DNA from 3 places in the Thalassotalea piscium genome. Region 2 is predicted to be linked to each of the others. Evidence: predicted binding sites of a transcription regulator. Region 2 holds the regulator's gene; each other region holds the start of a gene.

Region 1 (7,876 bases), 830 kb from region 2:
CTTCAGCGGGTAAAATAGCACCTACCATACGTTCACTTGCATACCAGCGTGTACCGGTAAAATAGTATAAGTTTGTACCAGCGTTTAAATAAGTTGCAGCAATGCCTTGTGCTTTCATTAATCGCTGGGCTTTTTCAATTCGTTGTTGATATTCCTGTTCACTAACCGCGGCGACGCCGCTTGTCATATTACTGAGTTTACTTAGTTCAATCTGAGCGGTTGAACCGCCAACGCCTATAGTCATACTTTCTCTCTTCATTATGATCCAATAAAGTGATTTTAAAGCAAATATCGCTAGTTGTATACAATATGTAATGCTTTGTGTGATAGATTTTCCTGATAGAAAATCAAATACTAAATTTAATAACTTAATAAAGTGATTATAAGCTAATATTTTATTATAGTATTATAAAGGCTTTAAAATAATGTATGATTAATTTATGTACCACATTGTATATGATGTGGCTTTAGCTTTAATGTTGCATTGATATCACTCAACGCTTTAAATATAAAATTATTATGTAGTCTTTATGTTTTACGAATTGAAACAAAAAACAGGGCTTACAGATGTTTACGAATTTACTTCGTTTTATTACAAAACGAAATACTATTTGTAAGCATACTTAAACAAACTCTTAGGATGGTCGTAACGTGAACAGTACAATCTTAGTTATTGATGACGCTAAAGATACATTAATGTTACTTGAGTTTGATCTCATCGAAGCCGGTTATAAAGTGTTAACTGCAAATGGAGGAGAGCAAGCATTAGAGATACTTAATAGGCAAGCGGTTGATCTTGTTTTACTTGATTTACATATGCCCAAAATGTCTGGTATGGAAGTGTTAGCTAATATAACCGCACTTGAAACTGCACCGCCTGTTATTATGTTATCTGCCTCAGATGACGAAAATGATGTAGTAAAAACACTCGATGTTGGCGCTGAAGATTATGTCACTAAACCTTATGTTGCAAAAGTACTATACGCACGCATTCGAAACGCACTGCGTTTGAAAGAAAAAACACAAGAATTAGAAGCTTTATTACGTACCGACAGCCTTACCCATATTAATAATCGTGTTGGTTATGAAGAGCTAGCAACAAAAGTTATCAGCCATGCTAAACGTAATAAACATCGAACAGCGATAGCAATGTTAGACATTGATCACTTTAAAGCTGTTAATGATACGCATGGGCATGATGGCGGTGATGTTGTATTAGTAGAGTTTGCTAAGCTGTTGATTTCATGTTTTCGTGATTACGATGTTATAGGACGAATTGGTGGTGAAGAGTTTGCTGTCTGTATGCCTAATGTGCGATTAGAGACAGCTTTAGCTGCTTGTGAAAGATTTCGAGAATCTTTAGCTCAGTTAACTATCTCTCTACCAGATGATCCTGATGCAACAATAAATATTACAGTGAGTATTGGTCTTATTGTTTCAAATGATCCTGATAGCATGCTAGATGACTTAATGAGAGAGGCTGATAAGCTAATGTATAGGGCTAAATCAGCTGGCAGAAACCAAACAGTTACGGAGAAAAACAAATCAGAAAACGCAGCAAACAATAATAAAGATAATGAACTGGTCACATCAAAGGATAATAACAATTTGAATACTAACACTCCAAAGCAACCCGAATCTGAAAAGTATGCAGGTATTGATTTTGATATTGGCGTTAATAATGTGTTGGGTGATGAAGGATTATTCGAAGAAATTTTAGTTATGTTTTATCAAGATCATAAACAAGATAAAGATAAAATAGCACAAGCGATAAATGACAATGACTTACTCACACTGAAATCTTTAACACACACTTTAAAAGGTGTTGCTTGTTCAATTGGGGCAATGGAATTGTTTAATCATACTAAAGCGCTCGATAACGCGGCTAACGATCAGAAATTACAAGAGTTTGATTATTTATTCAAACCGGTGGCATTAGCCATAAACAAAGTTATTAATGGCATTGAAACCACCCTAGGGGATAAGCTTTAACCAGGGAAAAGGGTAGATTAACGCAGATAATCTACTCTAAGTTAATGTCGATATTTGTGGTTGGAATACAGCAGCAGGTCAAAATTTCGTTTTCACCCACAAATGCTAAAGGCTCTCCGTTAGGATATAACACTTGCCCTTGCTTTAATGTGACACGGCAAGCGCCACAAAAGCCATCTCTACAGTGATAGTGAGCTTCTATACCGTTTCTTTCTAAACAATTTAATAAGTTTTTATCTTCACTCGTGAATGTTACCTTGTGATCATCGACAATGATCACAAGGTCAGATTCAGACGAATTATCGGATAGTTTACTATTAGTGTGCCCCATAACTAAGTACTAAGTAGAACAACAAACTAATAGTAAACAGGCTGCCATAACGTTATAGATCAAAACCATCAAAATCGTCACTTGAAACTGACGAATCAACTTGTCCAACTAAATAGCTTGAAATTTCAGACTCTTGTGGAGCCACTTGCACGTTGTCGCTCACTAAATAAGCATTCATCCAAGGCAATGGGTTGCTTTTAATATCAAATGGCGCTTCATAGCCAATTGCGGCTAAGCGTTGGTTGCAAATATATTCAATATATTGATTTAGTATCTCAGCATTTAGGCCAATCATTGAACCATCTTTAAACAAATATTGTGCCCATTCTTTTTCTTGCTCAACCACGTCAAGAAATATTTGTAGGCCTTCATCACGTAACTGCTCTGACACTTCTTTCATTTCAGGGTCGTCTTTACCTAAAAGCCAATTATTAAGTATATGTTGTGTACCTGTTAAGTGTAGCGCCTCATCTCGTGCAATTAATTTAATAATTTTAGCGTTACCTTCAAGTAACTCTCGTTCAGCAAAAGCGAAAGAACAGGCAAAGCTTACATAAAATCTAATCGCTTCAAGAGCGTTAACAGAGCATATAGCAAGGTATAAACGTTCTTTAAGCTTACGCTCACTAACCTCAAGAGTTTCACCATTAACTTGATAAGATCCAGGACCTTGTGATTGAAGTAACTGAGTGGTAATTATTACTGAGTCAAAATATTTAGCAATACTTGTTGCACGCTTTAAAATAGCTGGGTTAACAACGATATCATCGAAAACTTCACTTGGATCAGAGAATAAGTTTCGTAAAATGTGAGTGTATGAGCGTGAGTGAATAGTTTCGCTAAATGCCCAAGTTTCTACCCAAGTTTCTACTTCTGGTAATGAAACTAACGGAAGTAGTACCGCATTAACAGAGCGTGCAGCCATACTGTCTAAAAGAGTTTGATACTTTAGGTTTGAAATAAAGATGTGTTTTTCTGAATTAGTTAAACTCTGCCAATCTGCACGATCTTTAGAAACATCGATTTCTTCAGGGCGCCAAAAGAAAGATAGTTGTTTTTCAATGAGCTTTTCAAACGCAATAAATCGTTGTTGGTCATAACGGGCAACATTTACACTGTTCCCCATAAACATTGGTTCTAGCAATGCGTTATTTGGGGTTTGGTTAAATGTAGTATAAGTCATTTCTTACTCCTTGAAGCACCAATTTGACGTTTATTGGTGCTCCATCAACAGATTATTATTATTTTATAAAACATCGCAAGCATCAGCGTCTGCGATATTTAATTTGGTTATCAGATATACACGAGCTTAAATTTTACACGCACCGCCTTCACAGTCAGCATCTTCTTGTTCTATATGACTGTCTGCTGCACCGTCGCGAGTGTTGTGGTAATACAAGGTTTTTATGCCCAGTTTATAAGCCGTTAATATATCCTGTAGTATTTGTTTTACAGGTACTTTGCCACCATCATATTTATTTGGATCATAATTGGTATTTGCAGAGATAGTTTGGTCAACAAATTTTTGCATAATACCAACAAGCTGCAAATAGCCTTCATTGCTTGGTATATTCCAAAGTAACTCGTAATTGTCTTTTAACGCTTCATACTCTGGAACTACTTGCTTTAATGTTCCGTCTTTACTTGCTTTTACGCTGATAAGACCACGAGGTGGCTCAATACCGTTAGTTGCATTTGAGATTTGTGAAGATGTTTCTGAAGGCATTAATGCAGAAACGGTTGAGTTTCTTACCCCGTGCTCTTTAATGCTGGCTCTTAAGGTTTCCCAATCAAGGTGCAATGGCTCTGCTGTAATTTTATCGACTTCGCGCTTGTAGGTATCAATTGGTAAAATACCTTGTGATAAACGAGTTTCATTAAATTTAGGGCAAGCACCTTGCTCTTTTGCTAACTCATTTGAAGCTTTTAATAAATAATACTGAATTGCTTCAAAGGTTCTATGGGTTAAGTTGTTCGCACTACCATTTGAGTAAAACACACCATTTTTAGCAAGGTAATAGGCGTAATTAATCACACCTATACCTAATGTTCTGCGGCCCATTGTAGCATTATGAGCGGCTGGTACAGGGTAGTCTTGGTAATCTAATAAACTATCTAAAGCACGAATTGCTAAATCTGCAAGACCTTCTAATTCATCTAAGCTTTTGATTGCACCTAGGTTGAATGCAGACAAGGTACACAATGCAATTTCACCATTTGGATCATTTACATCATTCATTGGCTTTGTAGGTAGTGCTATTTCTAAACATAAGTTACTTTGACGAATAGGCGCTAACGAAGGGATAAATGGACTATGAGTGTTACAGTGGTCAACGTTTTGCAAGTAAATACGACCTGTACTTGCACGCTCTTGTGCAAATAATGTAAATAGCTCTATCGCTTTTATACGCTTCTTACGGATGCTATCGTCTGCTTCATATTGTAAATACAGTTGTTCAAACTTATCTTGATCTTCAAAGAATGCGTCATACAACCCAGGAACATCACTTGGACTAAATAGGGTGATTGCTTCACCTTTGATTAAGCGTTGGTACATAACTTTATTAAACTGAACGCCGTAATCTAAATGACGCACGCGGTTTTCTTCTACCCCGCGGTTATTTTTCAGTACAAGCAGACTTTCTACTTCTAAATGCCATAAAGGATAGAAAAGTGTAGCTGCACCGCCTCTTACACCACCTTGAGAGCAACTTTTGACAGCCGTTTGAAAGTGCTTATAAAAGGGTATACAACCTGTATGAAATGCTTCGCCATTTCGGATAGTACTGCCAAGCGCACGAATACGTCCAGCGTTAATACCAATCCCAGCGCGTTGCGAGACATATTTTACAATAGAGCTTGATGTTGCATTTATTGAGTCTAAACTGTCACCACATTCAATTAATACACAAGATGAAAACTGTCTAGTTGGTGTGCGTACACCTGCCATAATTGGAGTAGGCAAAGAAATTTTAAATGTTGAAATTGCGTTATAAAAGCCTTCAACATAAGATAAGCGTGTTTCAGCCGGATATTTAGCAAATAAACAAGCAGAAACTAGCAAGTAAAGAAACTGTGCACTTTCGTAAATTTCACCCGTAACACGGTTCTGAACTAAATACTTCCCTTCAAGCTGCTTTACAGCAGCATAACTGAAAGTAAGATCGCGACTATGATCCAGAAAAGTTTCCATTTGTTCTATTTCAGCTTGAGTATAATCTTGTAATAAGTGTTCATCATACTTACCGGCTTCAACAAGCTTTACTATATGAGAATAAAGTGAAGGAGGCTCGAATTGACCGTATGCTTTTTTGCGTAGGTGAAATATCGCTAAACGCGCTGATAAAAACTGATAATCAGGAGTTTCTTCAGAAATAAGATCGGCAGCTGATTTAATAATTGTTTCATGAATATCTTCGGTTTTAATGCCATCATAAAATTGAATGTGTGACTTTAACTCAACCTGAGAAACCGATACGTTATTTAAACCTTGGGCGGCCCATGCAATAACTTTATGAATTTTTTCTAAATCGATCAGTTCTCTATTGCCATTGCGTTTAGTTACAAAAAGATTGCTATTCATGAAAATCCTGTAAATCTGATTATTATTTTAGTTATTCGGCGTATATATTACTCCCTTGAGCTGTTTGATTGAAAAAACACCAAAACACTATATCTGGGGGGTAATGCAAATTGTGATCACAAGATAATGAGGTTTGGGTACGAATGCAAGTGGTATTAGGGTTTAATTTATTATCTCTTTGGTAGATAAAAATTTGTGTTAGTAGTGGCTAACTGAGTACCACGTTTTAATTTTGATTTTACAAAAACGCAATGGTTATTTACTATTTTTTTAGCCTTACAAACTCTTTTATTGAATTTGGTTATATCTATATAGCTAAAACTAATATTAAAAATTAACTCATTTAATATCAATAGTTTAGTGTTTTTGTGTAATAAAGTGGCAGCTTGTCTATTTAATCAACGCTTTAATTTCTAATGGCGATTTACAGCTGAAATCACTTAACCAATTATTACAATCAGAAAGATTATTTATATAACCCCATTGTGCAATAACGGTTGTCATATTTGCAGCATTACCAGCTTCTATGTCTCTAGGCGCATCACCTACATAAAGTGTGTGCTTCGGATCAACATTCATTTCTTTACAGGCATGAAGCAAAGGTTCGGGATCGGGTTTTCTTTTGGCTAAGGTATCTCCACCGATAATAACTTGGCAATCATTAAACTCTGGGAAGTTTGGCAGTAGCTTTAAGGTTAGATCTTCGGGCTTGTTTGTTACAATACCCCAAGTAATATTATGCTGTTTAAGGTATTCAATGAGTTCTATAACACCTGAATATATCGATGTATGCGTTGCGATATTATTTTCGTAGTAGGATAAAAATTGTTGACGTAACTCTTGAAAATTAAACGCGCTAAGCTTGTCTTTGAACCCTAGTTCAAGCAACCCTTTAGCGCCGTCAGAAGCTACAGGGCGATATGCTGAACGCTCAACCAAAGGTAAGTTGTTTTGTAAAAGCAGATGATTTAGCGCCGCGCCTAAATCGTTAGCTGTATCGAGTAACGTTCCGTCTAAGTCAAACAACACCGCTTGAGTAGCACTTGGTAAAGACACCTTTATACCTTCTGACAACATAAAATATAATTAACGCCCAAATCACTATTGAGCTTATGATTTTCTGTTATCGGGTTGTAATGTAAACCAGCGGCATCAATACATTTTAAACCATACTGCTCAGCCCAACCGATAAGTTGAGAAGGGCGAATAAATTTGTCATGTTCATGCGTACCGTCAGGCACAATTTTTAATATTTTTTCTGCAGCTAAAATAGCAAGTAAATATGATTTTAACGTTTTGTTTAACGTTGAAAAAAACACAAAACCACCTGGTTTAACCATGTCAGCACAGGCTTTTACTATTGATGAAGGGTCTGGAACATGCTCTAACATTTCCATACAGGTTACCGCATCAAAATTTTCAAGGTGCTTTAAGGCAAACTCTTCAGCAGGTATTTTTTCATAGGTTAAAGTTACGCCAGTCTCAAGTGCATGTAACTTAGCGACATTTAAAGGTTCATCGCCCATATCTATTCCGGTAACTTGAGCTCCAAGCTTTGCTAAACTTTCAGCTAAAATCCCACCTCCACAACCGACATCTACTATTTTTTTATCGAAAATGTCACCTAAGTACTGAATAATAAATTGACGACGAATCGGGTTAATTTGATGCAGAGGTTTGAAGTCACCATCTAAATCCCACCATTGGTGAGCTACCTTTTCGAATTTGGCAATTTCATCTGGGTTTACATTAAGAGTATCTGTCATTAGGTTTATTGGTAATAACTAAAGTTTAACAAGATTTTATATGATTCTGCTTTCCTAGCAAGCACTAATATTCTTTCTGAGCTTTTACTTCTGTAATCCCTGTGCTTTTGTATCTTCCAAAACGTTGCTTTTGAACATTCAAATGGTAAGGGATGTTTTACTTTGAATGATGGGGTGTATTCCGACTTTAATGTTTATCTACGC
Region 2 (7,876 bases):
GTAACTGAACAGCCTTTAGTAGCAAGGGCCAGATTAGGTATTTTTCCTGATAAATTTGGTTTGTATGAGCGCTTAACCGCTTATGAGCAAATAGATTACTTTGCTAGTATTCATGGATTACATGGTATAGGTAAAAAAAATGCGATTGAACAGGTGATAAAAGACCTTGATATGGAAGCATTAGCACATCGAAAAACAGCGGGCTTTTCTCAAGGGCAACGTATGAAAGTTACTTTAGCGCAAGCGTTAGTTCATCAACCACAAAATTTTGTACTTGATGAGCCAACCCGCGGCTTAGATGTAATGAGTACTCGTGTATTGCGCGACTACCTCAGCAGCTTTAAAGCAAAAGGGCATTGTATTTTATTTTCATCACATGTAATGCAAGAAGTAGCAGCGCTTTGTGACCGAGTGATAATTGTTGCTAATGGTAAGTTAGCTGCTCAAGGCACTCCACAAGAGTTATGTGATTTAGCCGGTAAAACTCAGCTAGAAGACGCATTTGTTAAACTGATTGGTTCTGATGAAGGAGTCGCAGCATGATCCAGTTTAAAGCATTACTTAAGAAAGAATTAAAAGAAGCTTTTCGTGACAAGCGCGCCTTAATGGTGGCAATGATGATGGCGATTATGGCGCCAATTATGATCTTTGCGATGTCTAAAATGATGATTAAAGAGATGGCATCAACACCGCTTGTCTACGTTAAAGTAACGGGGAGCGAGTTTGCACCAAAACTAATAAAAGCATTTGCAGATGACAATATTAAGTTATTTAGTGATGTGCCAGCAGAAGAGGCTGAGCTTTGGGATAAACGTAATATAGAACTCACTATTCCTGAAACGTTTGCACAGGATATGCTTGATGGTAAAAGAATTGATATATATCTAAAAGCTGACTTTAGTGAAAAACCAATGAATGCACCACTTCGACGTATCAAAGAAACCATTCAAAACTATGCTCAGGCTATTGGATATAAAAGGCTGTTAGTACGAGGAATCGACGTTAATTTATTACGACCTGTCAATGTAATCGAGCAAGATACATCGTCCCCTAGTAGTAACTTTATTATGATTTCAATGATGCTTGGCTTGTATTTATTAATGGCTGCATTTATGTCTGGGTTATCTGTCGCTATTGACAGTAGCGCTGGTGAGCGTGAACGTAATGTACTTGAAATGTTATTGTGCCAACCTGTTAGCACATTAAAAATTGTGCTTGCTAAACTTTCCTGCGCTAGCACCATTGCCTTTATTGGTGTGTTACTCACTATTTCATTGACCTTTGCCTCAATTGGGTTTGTTGATTTAACGAAAATTGGCGCTAGCTTCAGCCTAGATTTGAGCGCAGTTGTTATAATAGTTGTGATGCTGATCCCAATTTGCTTTTTCGCTTCAGCGCTGCAGTTATTTTTTTCATTTCAAGCAAAAAGCTTTAAAGAAGCCCAATCTTCAGTGACTATGGTAGTGCTTATTCCTGCAATGTTACCTTTTATCATGACCTTTATAGACGATAAACCTAAGTGGTTTGATTGGGTGCCAGTAACAGGGCAGTCATTAATAATGGAAGATATTTTTAAAGGCTTGCCTGTCGATTGGACTAACTTAGCGTTAACAACGTTAGTTACTATTGTGTTGACCGCGATATTAGTTTTTACCCTAGCAAAAAAATTAACGTCTGAAAAAGTTGTTCAGTCGTTAAGTTAATGAGGGTTTAATATGAATAACTCTTTAGAATTACAGTTTAATAAAAAAGATCGTTTCCAAACGACAGCAACTAACAATAAGAGTCATTCCTTGAACTATAAAACAACTTTCTACCAGTGGATGACGGAGTATGAAAAATTACTTCGTCATATTATTAACGGCTTTGAAGCTGATACAGCTATACAAGATGAGCTGTTTCAAGAAATATCATTAAATATTTGGCGTGCGTTGCCAAGTTTTAGAGAAGACAGTTCAGTGAAAACGTTTATCGCTCGAATCGCTCATAATGTCTTAGCAACTCATGTTGCCAAAGCCGTTAAACGTATTAAACCCGAGAAAAAACTATCAGAAATACCTGTTGAGGCCGAGCAAGATGAAGTTCAACCCACACCTTATCAAGCCTTAGATAAACAGCAACGCCAACAACGGCTAGCGATAGCTATTCGTAAATTAACATTAGATCAACAGCAAGTGATCACATTAGCGTTAGAAGGCATGAGTTACCAAGAAATAGCAGAGGTTTTGTCGATTACTACAAATTTAGTCGGTGTACGTTTGCAGCGCGCTAAACAGGCGTTACAGCAGAAATTGGCGGTGAATTGATGACAGGCATAGAGCATAAACAAGTGAAAAATCCAGAAGATTTATCAAGTGTCGAAGCAGAACTCGACTTATCATGGGATGAGCTGTCTAGCGACTGGCAAAGCCAAGCTTATAAAAAAACAGATATTAAGCAACTCATTAAGCATACTAAACGCCGAGTTTATCTTGCTAAATGTTGTCTGGCTGGAGATTTACTCGCAACGCTAGGTGTTATTATTTCCTTTATATGGGGGATTATTGCAGGTGACTGGGAAAAGGCCACTATTTATTATTTAGGGTTTGGTAGTGTTACATCCATTGTTTTTTGTATCTATGTAATACAATTTCGGTTACAAGCTTGGCGACAAGTAAGAGATGCACCTGATAAAGCCATTGCTAATGCAGTGGTAAACTGCCAATCATCGATAAAGTATGCACAGCTTGTGAAGTTTTCCTGCCTCCCTTTTTTACCAGTGGCAAATTGGTATCTATACGAAGTTACAACAGCAGCTGAAAAACCTATTTTGCCCGCATTACTATTTGTTAATGTTTTTATCGCAACTATTTGGTGGGTTAGCGAATATTTTCTGCGAAAACGTCGAGTTGAGCTGGAACGGTTAAAGGGTTTTGTATCAGAATAAATTACAGGTAAGGCGCCATTACTTTAACTTAAATTCGGAAATGATGATGTTTTGTTTATCTATGTTCTTGATGTTTTGTTTTTTATTCGATATATTCAAGCTAAGACGAACTTACTCTCGTTGAAGAAATTTTCTACTGCATATTTATGGTTACTGTCGATATTTAGCCTTTTTGATGCTTTGATATAAATCATCGCAAAATAAGCTAAAACCTATAGGTTTTATCGTGTACAAAAGCACCTGATTCAGGCAAAATATGCGGCAATTTTAATTAATCCATTTTTTCCAGTGAATAACTGTGAACTTGAGGTAAAGACATGCTTACTCGTGATATGAATATTGCTGATTTTGATGCTGAATTATGGCAATCAATGGCTGACGAAGTTGTTCGTCAAGAAGAACACATTGAATTGATCGCATCAGAAAACTATTGTAGCCCTCGTGTACTAGAGGCACAAGGCTCTCAACTAACTAACAAATATGCAGAAGGTTATCCTGGCAAGCGTTATTACGGTGGTTGTGAATTTGTTGATAAAGCAGAAACATTAGCGATTGAGCGTGCAAAAGAATTATTTGGTGCAACATACGCTAACGTACAGCCACACGCTGGTTCTCAGGCGAACTCTGCTGTATTTCAAGCGCTAGTATCTCCAGGCGGTAAAGTATTAGGTATGAGTCTTGCTCATGGCGGTCATTTAACACATGGCTCACATGTGAACTTTTCTGGTAAGTCTTATGAAGCAATTCAGTATGGTTTACACCCAGAAACAGGTGATATTGACTATGAAGAGCTTGAGCGTTTAGCAAAAGAGCATAAACCAGAAATGATCATTGGTGGATTCTCTGCATTCTCAGGTATTGTTGACTGGGCTCGTATGCGTAAAATTGCTGATGAAGTTGGCGCTTATTTTATGGTTGATATGGCGCACGTAGCAGGTTTAGTAGCTGCTGGCTTATATCCTAACCCTGTTCCACATGCTCATGTGGTTACTACAACTACTCATAAAACATTAGCAGGCCCTCGTGGCGGTTTAATTGTTTCAGGGTGTAATGATGAAGAGATATATAAAAAATTAAACTCTGCGGTATTTCCTGGTGGGCAAGGTGGCCCATTAATGCACGTTATTGCGGCTAAAGCGGTTGCATTTAAAGAAGCATTACAGCCTGAGTTTAAAGTGTACCAACAGCAGGTATTGAAAAATGCTAAAGCTATGGTTGAAGTATTACAAGAGCGTGGTTATAAAGTGGTATCTAACGGTACTGAAAACCATTTATTCTTACTTGATTTAATTGACAAAGACATTACTGGTAAAGATGCTGATGCTGCCCTTGGCCGTGCACATATTACGGTAAATAAAAACTCTGTGCCTAATGACCCACGCTCTCCTTTTGTCACTTCAGGCTTACGTTTAGGTACACCTGCAATTACTCGCCGTGGTTTTGGTGTTGAAGAAACGAAGCAATTAACAGGCTGGATTTGTGATATTTTAGACGATATTAACAACGAAGATGTTATTGCTACTGTACAGGGTAAAGTAAAAGAAATTTGTGCACGTTTTCCTGTTTATGGATAAGTTTTAGCAAACGCTAATTTACCTTAATTAAAGCTCAAACTATTTCAGTTAGAGCTTTTTTATTGCCAAAAATTTACAGTATTGCAATAGTGCTCGTTACTTGGCGGCGAAAATAGATTAAAATAAGTGTTATTGAATTTTTACTTATAGAGAATGGAATGTATTGCCCATTTTGTTCAGCTACCGAAACAAAAGTTATTGACTCTCGATTAGTGGCCGATGGTCATCAAATACGTCGTCGTAGAGAATGTATTACTTGTAGCGAACGCTTTACTACTTTTGAAACTGCAGAGCTATTAATGCCACGCATTATTAAGCGTGATGGTTCGCGTGAACCCTTTAATGAAGACAAAATGCGCAGCGGATTAATTAGAGCACTTGAAAAGCGACCAGTTAGCATTGAACAAGTTGAACTAGGTATCAATAAAGTGAAATCTCAAATGCGAGCAACGGGGGAGCGAGAGGTAAGTAGTGAGCTCTTAGGTAACTTTATTATGGAGCAATTAAAAACGCTTGATAAAGTAGCGTATGTTCGCTTTGCTTCTGTTTATCGCTCTTTCGAAGATATTCGTGAATTTGGCGAAGAAATTGCGCGTTTAGATGATGATTAATGCCATTCAGTATAAATAAGTGGTCACTTCTTTATGCGCAATGGTAAAACAGGAATATCAATGGATTTTGAATTTATACAGTGGCTAGGTTTGTTAGGGCTACCCCTAGTTATCTACAATTATTATAAAGGTAACTTAGGTAATAAGTATGGTATTGAAGTTATCGACGATACACTATTGATCAAGCCTTTTATAGTAACGCGTGTTGGTAAAAAAGCATCAGCGACAATTGCAATGAAAAAAGTAACTAAGCTGCAAAAGTCGAAAAATGCCATTTCTTTTTTCTACCAAAGTGGTCATGCCATTGATATTTGGCACAGGCGAAAAGGTAGTGATGAATTCTGGTTTAAGTTAGTTACGTTATTTCCTGATGCAGAACATATTATTATTGATTAAATAGTAATACCAATCTCACTAACTATGTGATCATTTCTACTGGTTAAAACAATCAACTACTGCGTTATTTATTTTATAATTAGAACAACTAGTTATGAAAACAAATGCCTTGTATTTGACTGTTTTTACTGCGTATAAAATAGATCACTTAATTAATGAAACTGGTATAATACCAATTCGAATAAGAAAAAAGTGATCACTTTTTTCGTTCGGTGAGTATTACTAAACCTAAACTTACATAGGCTTTTTTTGACAGAATTTACATTACTTGATCACCAATTTATGACACGTGCTATTAATTTAGCAAAAAAAGGGCGCTTTACTACGTCTCCTAATCCCCGTGTTGGTTGCGTGCTTGTTAAAGCAGGAAAAATTGTGGGTGAGGGTTTTCATGTAAAGGCAGGGCAAGGTCATGCTGAAGTTAATGCACTTGTTCAAGCAGGCATGAAAGCAAAAGGCGCAACTGCTTATGTAACATTAGAGCCTTGTAGTCATTTTGGGCGAACACCACCTTGTGCACAAGCACTGATAGATGCTGGCATAAATAGCGTTATTTGCGCAATGGTTGATCCTAATCCTCAAGTGAGTGGCCGTGGTTTGGCGATGCTCAATCAAGCAGGTATTGAAACCAAGTCAGGATTACTAGAACTTGATGCTAAGGCACTTAATGTTGGCTTTATTAAGCTGATGAAACATCAAGTGCCGTATGTTCGCTGTAAGTTGGCAGCAAGTTTGGATGGTAAAACGGCAATGGCAAGCGGCGAAAGTCAGTGGATTACCTCACCTGAAGCGAGAAAAGATGTTCAAAAGCTTAGGGCTCAATGTTGTGCAATAGTTGCTGGCGCAGACTCTATTATTTTAGATAACGCCCGTATGACAGTGCGTTTTTCAGCGCTCGAGGCAGCGCAACTTGGCTACCCTGATACAGAATTAAGGCAACCTGTTCGCGTTATTATTGATAGTAAAAATAGATTAACACCAGATTTAGCATTATTTAACGACTTGGGTGAACATGCACCTATTTTATTAATTAGAGCAGCTATTGAAAATGTGCATCAATGGCCGCACTTTGTAGAACAAGTACAAGTTAAAATGCAACCTTCAGGCTACATTGATTTGCCAGCCCTAATTGCCTTGCTAGGCCAACGGGGGTTGAATAATGTGCTAGTTGAAGCGGGTAAAACCTTAGCAGGCGCATTTATTGAGCACAATTTAGTAGATGAATTAATACTATATCAAGCGCCTAAGTTAATGGCTGATAACGCTCAAGGCTTAGTGTCAATGCCAAGTTTAATAACGCTTGATGAAGCGAAAAAATTAACGTTTAAAGACATTACTATGGTAGGCCCTGATATTCGTATTACCGCGGTATTTAACCACTAGTTTAAAAGAGAAGAATTATGTTTACTGGAATTATTGAAGCCGTAGGTAAAATAAAACAGATCAATATCACAGCAGATGGCGCAAGACTCACTATTGATACCCAATCATTAGACATGGGCGATGTCAATTTAGGTGACTCAATAGCAACCAATGGCATTTGTTTAACGGTTGTTGCTTTTGACTCGTCAAGCTTTAGTGCTGATGTTTCTAAAGAAACCCTAACTCGCACAGGCTTTGGCAGTTATCAGGTAAATCAAATAGTTAATTTAGAAAAAGCGATGTTACCAACGACACGATTTGGTGGTCACATTGTATCAGGGCATGTAGATGCGGTAGCAACGATAAAGTCAATTGCGCCTAGCGGTAATAGTATTGACTATTGGATCAACATGTCTGATGAAATCGCGCATTATATTGCCGAGAAAGGCTCAGTTACTGTTGATGGTGTTAGCTTAACGGTAAACACTGTACTTGAAGACAGTTTTCGATTAACGATAGTGCCACACACGACTGAAAAAACAGTGATCAGCCAATACAAAGTTGGTACGCCTGTTAATATTGAAGTTGATGTTATGGCTCGATATATCGAACGATTATTATTAAAGAAACAAACACCGGTAGCGTCAAGTAACGTTACAGAAGCTTTATTGAAAAAAAGCGGATTTATTAAATAATACTTTAAAATTTTAAGAGGTTGTCATGAATTTAAATACTCCGCAGGAGATCATTGAAGACATCAAACAAGGCAAGATGGTTATTTTGATGGACGATGAAGATCGTGAGAATGAAGGGGACTTCATTATGGCGGCAGAGTTAGTAACTCCAGAAGCCATAAACTTCATGGCAACTCATGGTCGTGGTTTGATCTGTATGCCGATGTCGGCTGAAAAGTGTAAACGTTTGAATTTACCATTAATGGTAGAGAAAAATGATGCTCAGTTTACTACCAACTTCACAGTGTCCATTGAAGCGGCTGAGGGGGTTAC
Region 3 (7,876 bases), 1.6 Mb from region 2:
GACGACTAAAGTATTCAGAAATGTCACTCTTATTAATTGTTATTGCACCGTTACCAGCTTTCATGAACACACGAGCAGTTGAGCTCTTGCGACGACCAGTACCGTAATATTGATTATCAGCCATTGCTTACAGCTCCAAAAGTTGTGGTTGTTGTGCAGCATGCTTGTGCTCAGCACCAGCATACACTTTAAGCTTACGGTACATTTCACGACCTAAAGGACCTTTAGGTAACATACCTTTAACAGCAAATTCAATCACACGCTCTGGCGCTTTTTCAATTAGCTTTTCAAAGCTAATTTGCTTAAGACCACCAGGGAATTCAGTATGCGAGTAGTAAATTTTACCTTTCGCTTTGTTACCAGTAACTTTTACTTTCTCAGCGTTGATAACAACAATGTAATCGCCTGTATCACAATGAGGAGTATATTCTGGCTTATGCTTACCGCGTAAACGGCTTGCTATTTCAGTAGCGATACGACCAAGAGTTTTATTCTCAGCGTCCACTAGAAACCATTCACGTTGTACGCTTTCTGGTTTTGCTACAAAAGTTTTCATTTAAAAAACCCAATATTAAAATGTTACTAAAAACAACCTCAACATGAGACTGTCAGTTAAAAGACTACGCCATTACCCCTTCGAGTATCGAGTCCATCGTCTAGTATCTTGGGGATATTAGACATTTGTAACGTCAGGGAGCGCGCATTATACAGAGATAATTAATAAAGATCACGACTATTTTTTAATCGTAGTAATATTTTTGTCAATTATGCATGTATTTTGCGCTGCCAATCTTTAGCTAGGCTTAATTCTTTCTGCCCCCTTTGGATCTAAGTTCAATGTTTAACCACACTTTGAGTCACCACAGTTTAAGCAAGTAGCACAACCATCAAGTAATACTACTGACTTTTGATGACACTTATTACATTGACTTGCCGCTGTCGGAAAGCTTGAAGGCTCGCTTTGAACATCAGCTTGAGATTTCTCTTTTTTTTCAGCAAGATATGCTTTTTGGTTTTTATCTATAGCGCTATCAGGCATCATTTCTAAAGCCTTTAAATGTGTTTCAATAACATGTCCAATATCAGCTACCACTGATGGCATGTAAATACCTGTACCTCTTTGGTAATACCCCCCTTTTGGATCAAATACCGCTTTTAACTCTTCAACTAAAAAAGTGCAATCACCGCCTTTACGAAATACCGCCGAAATAACACGAGTTAATGCAACAACCCAAGAATAAAATTCCATATTCTTAGAATTAACAAATATTTCAAATGGTCGACGAGACTCTTGTTCCGAGCCTTGGTTTAACAAAATATCGTTGATTGTAATATATAGCGCATGATCAGAAACAGGTGGTTTTATTTTATAGGTAGAGCCAATTAACATCTCTGGTCGTTTAATGGTTTCGTTAAGCTTTATTGCTTCATCTGGCACAATGACATGGGCATTTGCTTGATTTATAGTTTCTACTTCATCAGTTGGCTTTACTCTAACTGACGTTATTGGTTGGGTGATCTCTTTCATGAAATTTCCTATACACGTTATACTGAGTGACAAATTATAATTTACTGTAATAACCTTCTTTTAAGGCGTCATGTAAATTTGCAGCTGTGTGAATTTCGCCATCGTAGCTAATTTCTTCGTTACCTTTTGCAGTGATCACTGTGCCGTTAGCCAACGTAAATTCATAACTTACGTTTTCTAAGTCTTGCTCTTTAACTAATACCCCTTGATGCACTTCAGGGTTAAATCTAAATGTAGTACAACCTTTCAGTCCTTTATCGTAGGCATACATATAAATATTTTTAAATTTTTCATAACTAAAATCGGTAGGAATATTAATGGTTTTAGAAATAGACGAATCAATCCAATATTGTGCTGCTGCTTGAATATCAACATGTGCATTGGGACTTATTGCATCACTTGCGACAAAATACTCAGGCAATTGTTTTGTAACATCATCGGTGAATGGCAATGCATCAGGGTTGACCCGTTGTCGATAAGCTAAAAGCTCAAAGCTCGATACCGCAACGGATTCTTTTGATTTTTTACCTTCACGAATAATATTACGGTGATATTCATGAGCAAAGCTCGGTTCAATACCATTAGAAACGTTATTACCTAAACTTAGCGCTAACGTCCCAGTTGGGGCAATTGAGCTATGATGGGTAAAGCGGGCTCCAACTTTTGATAGTTCCTCAACAAGTTCGGGCTTTTCTTGCGCAATACGTTGCATATAGCGACTATATTTAGCGTGTAACACTGCACCTTTAATTTTATCTCCCACCTTAATGCCATGCTCTTTCATTTCTGGACGTTTTGATAGCATGCTTTCAGTGACAGTAAACTGTTGTGCTAATATTGGTGCGGGTCCTTTTTCCTTAGCAAGATTAAGTGCTTCTTCCCAACCTGTGATCGCAAGCACCTTTGATACTTCTTCGGTAAATGCTACAGCTTGTGGACTATTGTAAGCAAATTTGAGCATAGTAAGCGCCGAACCAAGTCCTAAATATCCCATACCGTGTCGACGTTTATTTAGAATCTCTTGCTGTTGTTCTTCTAACGGTAAGCCATTTATTTCCACTACGTTATCTAACATACGCGTGAATACTTTGATCACTTCTTTGAATTTACTCCAATTGAACTGTGCTTGTGCAGAGAAAGGATTATCTACAAATTTAACTAAATTTATTGAACCTAACAAACACGCACCATACGGTGGTAAAATTTGCTCTCCACACGGGTTGCTTGCGCGTAATTGTTCGCAAAACCAATTATTGTTCATATCATTAGCATGATCTATTAATAAAAAACCTGGCTCTGCATAATCAAATGTATTGGTCATTATCATATCCCAAAGTCTTGCTGCAGGAAGAGTTTGATAGATTTTACATGCGACTAAACCTTGCTCATTAACTATATAGTCGTGCTGTTTAATAAACTCTTCGCTGTAACAATTTTCTTTAAAGTGGATAAGTGCTTTATTATCGAGATCAATATTATCTGCGCTTAACTCTTTCTGCGAAATTGGAAACACTAAATGCCAATCTTGGTTATTTTTTACTGCATTTATAAAGTTATCACTAATAAGTAACGAGAGATTAAATTGACGGAGTCGGCCATCTTCTCTTTTAGCTAAAATAAATTCTTTTACATCAGGATGGCAAATATCAAATACGCCCATTTGGGCACCGCGTCTTCCACCAGCTGAGCTGACGGTAAAACACATTTTGTCAAAGATATCCATAAAAGATAATGGACCAGAAGTTGTCGCGCCTGCACCAGCTACGTATGCTCCGCTAGGTCGTAAGGTTGAAAATTCGTAACCTATTCCACAACCAGCTTTCAAGGTGAGTCCTGCTTGATGCACTTGTGACAAAATTCCAGTCATAGAATCGTTGATAGCACCTGAAACAGTACAATTTATTGTTGAGGTTGCGGGCTTAAATTCAGCCGCTCCTGCATTAGAAATTATTCTACCTGCTGGGTATGCACCACATTCCATTGCCCAAACAAATTGCTCTAACCAGTGCTTTTTGTTTTTCGGCTCTAGCGCTGCTAATGTTTTAGCCACTCGATAGAAGGTATCAGTGATCGTTTGTTCTTGAGGATTGCCGTGCTTATCTTTTAAGCGATATTTTTTATCCCAGATATCCCAAGAAGCAGGCTGTAATTCAACTGCCGATGTTAAAGCGGTGTTAAGCCCTATAGTTTGCGTAGTCATTGTCATTCCTTTTTAGTTCTAGTGAGAAACGTTAACGTTGACTAATGCTACTTAATATTTTTTTTAATAAAACTCGAAACACAAGATATTGTGATCTAGATCACGCTAAAACACCACATATTGATATTAATTACATTTTGTACTACTAGATATAGTGATTTACTAATCATTAAATATCAAAATATCTCAACATTGCTGTAGTCGCAAATGTATTCTTTGATTGTTAAATTTTCTATCATTTATTTAACAACACAACGGCTTTGTTCTTTAAAATTTCCTGCTTTCCAAATCGATTTCATCACTGTGGTTCACTTTGTATGCTATGACAGGGAAGTTAATACCATTGTCCATAAAGATGTGACCACATTCTTACACGCACGATTATAAAATGGCAGGAAGCATGTACATATTCATATAAAAAACAATCGTTTAGCATCAGTACAGGGGTAGTAACATGGCTTGTATTTACATAATTAACCCTAACGCAATAGCTAGAGTTTTTGCATTTAGTCGTTAACACAATATAGGTAACCAAGTAATATAGGAGACCAAGTATTTGCAGGCTTTATTTTAGTTTGATACCAACATCACACGGGGAAACACATGTTAAAGTTATTAGTTTTTGTTTTGGCATTAATGCCTACGTTATCAGTTTCAAATACCATCACGGTTTTGATAAACCACGATGATGGTGGTAAAAAAAGCCAGCGCCACTTAAAAAGATTTCTAAATGTGTTAAAGCAGAAAGGCTGTGATGCTATTCCGTACCAAAACACTGCCCAGCCTGCGCAGCTTTTATTCGATCCAACCCCTCGCTCAATCGCTTTAAAAGATCATCCAGACTATCAGTTGATTGCTATTGCAAAAACGCTAGATAATGACACTTATATTAAAGGTGCAATTGTTGTTAAAGCCAGTATAGGCATTAAAGATCTTAACTCTCTAAAAGGGTATTGGTTTGCATTTATCAACAAGCACTCTTGGCCTGGGTATATGCTACCAAGTAAGTTACTTAACGATGTAAATATTAATGAGGAGAACAGCCATTTTTATTTTGTTGGCAATTATATTGGTTCAGCAGCAGCTTTGGGACATCAAGATGTACAAGTTGCCATCATTGCCCACCCATTAGCTACACGTTGGGCTGATCTTAATGACTATTCAATTGTTGCGGTTACAGAAGCGGTAGAAACAGGGGGCTGGTGGATACATAAAAACATCTCATCCTCGATTAGGCAGCAATGTACAAGGGCATTAACTCAACTAAACAGGTCTGAACATAAAGTTGTGCCTGCTTGGATTGACGGGTTTAAAAAAGTAAATGATAAAGGCCAATAGTAAGAACACTTCTTTGCAAAAATATTTTTTTCTTAGAGTATTAACTTAAGCTCCCTATTTATCGTTTAATGCTAGGGCATGTTGAACTTTGCTGTACATTTTTGCAGGGATTTATTTGGTGTTTATACAAGACTGAACTTATGTAATGGGGTTGTTCCCCATAAATAAGTGAAAACGCCGTAGAAAAACCAAAGAGGCGCTGTCCTACGGATACGTTTAAACATGATTTACTTTTCGTTGCTTACACGGAAGTAGGTACTTAGCGTGAGCAGGACGCGGAAGCTGTCTAGCTCATTTATGTAAAATACTACACTGTATTCGCTACGCCTCAATTAAATCATGTTTAATTCGTACAAAATTTGTACTCGAAAGATCAACACGCCCTAAATTATTTTACAAAAAAGTGTCAATTTTAGTTTAAATATACAAAGCTGACGGCACATAAACTAAGGTAAGTGCTCACTTGCAAGGTAATCGCTCGACTGCATCTCTTGCAAACGACTTAAACAACGTTTAAATTCAAACTCTAAGCCGCCATGTGTGTATAACTGCTCCATCGCGACTTCAGCCGAAATAATGAGTTTTACATTTCGCTCATAAAACTCATCAACTAAAGCAATAAAACGTCGCGCTGCGTCATCGCAATCAACATTCATTTGTTTAACGTTAGCCAATAGAACTGTGTGATATATTCTACTTAACTCCATATAGTCACTTTGGCTACGAGCAGACACACACAAAGTAGCAAAGTCAAAATGCACAATGCCGTCAGATTCCTGCACTGTGACTAACTCACGATTGTTAATCTTAATTTTTTTTAATTTAACACCCTGCTCAAATGAAAGCTGAGTAAAGTACTTTTCAAGGTTATCGTCTGCAACTTGATCCAGGGGAAAGTGATAAATTTCAGCTTGCTCCAACGTACGTAAACGATAATCAACGCCGCTGTCGACGTTAATCACGTCACAGTTTTCATTAATTAACTTTATTGCGGGTAAAAAACGAGCACGCTGCAGGCCATTGCGATAAAGTTCGTCAGGAATAATATTTGAAGTTGCTACTAACGTTACTTTATGTGCAAACAATTCTTCAAATAACGTACCTAAGATCATTGCGTCGGTAATATCTGAGACAAAGAATTCATCAAAACAAATAATGCAGGTTTCATCTGCAAAGCGTTTAGCTATGATCTTCAAGGGATCAGACTTGCCTGTTAACGTTTTTAGCTCTTGATGAACTCGATGCATAAATCGGTGAAAGTGTACTCGCATTTTATTATCAAACGGTAAACAATCATAAAAAGTATCGACCAAATAAGTTTTTCCTCGTCCAACACCTCCCCAAAAATATAAACCTTTTACTAATGTTTGCTCTTTTTTAGCGACAACACGTTTCCACCGGTTTAGCACTTTTTTAAAACCTGTTACCGGTAATGGTTTATTAAGCAGGTCTTCATATAATCGTTGTAAATTTTTAACTGCATGCTCTTGAGCCGCATCATATTGAAAGTCATCTCGAGTTAAATCTTGTTTATATTTCTCAAGTGGGGAAAGATTTATCATTTATCGACCGTTTATATATAGTTGGGGTGTATTAATATTTGAAATAAGCTAACCCTTACTTAACTAAGACCAATTGCACTAAAGAGTTGAGCAATTGTATAATCCACTTGGTATAGTATAAATAAATGCGTTAGATTAACTGGTATAATACCAATTCTATTCAGTTTATTCCAAGCGCTGAATAACATTAACAAACGTAAAGTTGGTATAACTGTTTTCATTGGACACAACGAAGGTACACACTATGGAAGTTTTAACAATTATTGTTCTTTTACTTGTAGGCGGCGTTTTAGGCTTTATTGCAAGTAAATTTATATCTCCCTCTTCAATCCAAGCTAAGAAACTGGCAACTCAAGTAAGCGAGAGTGAAACCGCATTAGCCCAGTATAAACTAGACGTTGCCGAGCATTTAGATCAGTCTGCAAGCCTACTCGCTCAAATGAATGACACCTGTCAAAAAGCAATGCTACAAATGGAACAAAGTACCAAGCTACTCCAACAAGTCACTCCAAATGACCTTGATGCTATGCCTTTCTTCTCTAAAGAAACTCAGGAACAATTAGCACAAACGGTAAGTTTACGACACGAGAAAAAAGAAAAAGCTGAGCGCAAAGATTCTGTAGAGCCGCCATTAGATTACTCAGGTGAAGCCACCGGCTTATTTGCTGATAAGAAACAAACTGTTACAAATGCAGAGGTTGGAAATTAGGAACTTGTTCTCTATATATTAGTCTTTATAGGTACACAGGGTTTGTATGCTTACTCGATGATTGATCAGTAATATATTATTTGTACATAAAGGCATGAGTCAATTTTTATCAACGATAGCTATGTACAATAATTTCCTTGCCCTGTTGAGCTTATTTAACAACTTTAAATAGTATAAATGCCTTAGTTAGGAGTAATTTATCGTATGAAGAAAATATCAATTATCTGTAGTTCTATATTACTAACAACAACGTTAGCTATCTCTTCTTTACCTGCACAAGCTAATCTACCATTGCAATTAAATGGTCAACAAATGCCTAGTTTAGCTCCAATGCTGGAGAATGTTACGCCTGCTGTGGTACTTATATCAGTTAAAGGTACTCATGTAGAAAAACAGAACATCCCCGATGCATTTAAATTCTTTTTTGGTAATCCTAGACAGAATCAAGCCCGAGAACGTCCTTTTCGAGGTCTAGGCTCAGGCGTTATTATTGATGCTGACAAAGGCTATATCGTAACAAATAACCATGTAATTAGAGA

What was found. The regulator NrdR, encoded in region 2, represses ribonucleotide reductase genes. The targets are predictions, from matches to a motif close to AAACACNANATNTNGTGTTT.
Region 1: the regulator NrdR is predicted to act here: its motif matches at 5,989-6,008, upstream of nrdA (class 1a ribonucleoside-diphosphate reductase subunit alpha).
Region 3: the regulator NrdR is predicted to act here: its motif matches at 3,805-3,824, upstream of QUD79_RS02615 (adenosylcobalamin-dependent ribonucleoside-diphosphate reductase).

What each region holds. Positions count from the first base shown of each region.
Region 1 covers NZ_AP027362.1:2,099,519-2,107,394, reverse strand. The annotation lists gene QUD79_RS09125 (M24 family metallopeptidase) at 1-244, opposite strand, end outside; gene QUD79_RS09120 (diguanylate cyclase) at 652-1,992, shown strand; gene yfaE (class I ribonucleotide reductase maintenance protein YfaE) at 2,024-2,323, opposite strand; gene nrdB (class Ia ribonucleoside-diphosphate reductase subunit beta) at 2,376-3,506, opposite strand; gene nrdA (class 1a ribonucleoside-diphosphate reductase subunit alpha) at 3,633-5,906, opposite strand; gene QUD79_RS09100 (HAD family hydrolase) at 6,297-6,962, opposite strand; gene ubiG (bifunctional 2-polyprenyl-6-hydroxyphenol methylase/3-demethylubiquinol 3-O-methyltransferase UbiG) at 6,965-7,672, opposite strand.
Region 2 covers NZ_AP027362.1:2,927,358-2,935,233, reverse strand. The annotation lists gene QUD79_RS12925 (ABC transporter ATP-binding protein) at 1-543, shown strand, start outside; gene QUD79_RS12920 (ABC transporter permease) at 540-1,703, shown strand; gene QUD79_RS12915 (RNA polymerase sigma factor) at 1,716-2,306, shown strand; gene QUD79_RS12910 (hypothetical protein) at 2,303-2,926, shown strand; gene glyA (serine hydroxymethyltransferase) at 3,244-4,500, shown strand; gene nrdR (transcriptional regulator NrdR) at 4,659-5,111, shown strand; gene QUD79_RS12895 (hypothetical protein) at 5,172-5,507, shown strand; gene ribD (bifunctional diaminohydroxyphosphoribosylaminopyrimidine deaminase/5-amino-6-(5-phosphoribosylamino)uracil reductase RibD) at 5,757-6,890, shown strand; gene QUD79_RS12885 (riboflavin synthase) at 6,908-7,564, shown strand; gene ribBA (bifunctional 3,4-dihydroxy-2-butanone-4-phosphate synthase/GTP cyclohydrolase II) at 7,590-7,876, shown strand, end outside.
Region 3 covers NZ_AP027362.1:604,136-612,011, reverse strand. The annotation lists gene rpsI (30S ribosomal protein S9) at 1-124, opposite strand, end outside; gene rplM (50S ribosomal protein L13) at 128-556, opposite strand; gene QUD79_RS02620 (TSCPD domain-containing protein) at 842-1,528, opposite strand; gene QUD79_RS02615 (adenosylcobalamin-dependent ribonucleoside-diphosphate reductase) at 1,563-3,728, opposite strand; gene QUD79_RS02610 (phosphate/phosphite/phosphonate ABC transporter substrate-binding protein) at 4,332-5,066, shown strand; gene zapE (cell division protein ZapE) at 5,513-6,628, opposite strand; gene QUD79_RS02600 (ZapG family protein) at 6,873-7,337, shown strand; gene QUD79_RS02595 (Do family serine endopeptidase) at 7,542-7,876, shown strand, end outside.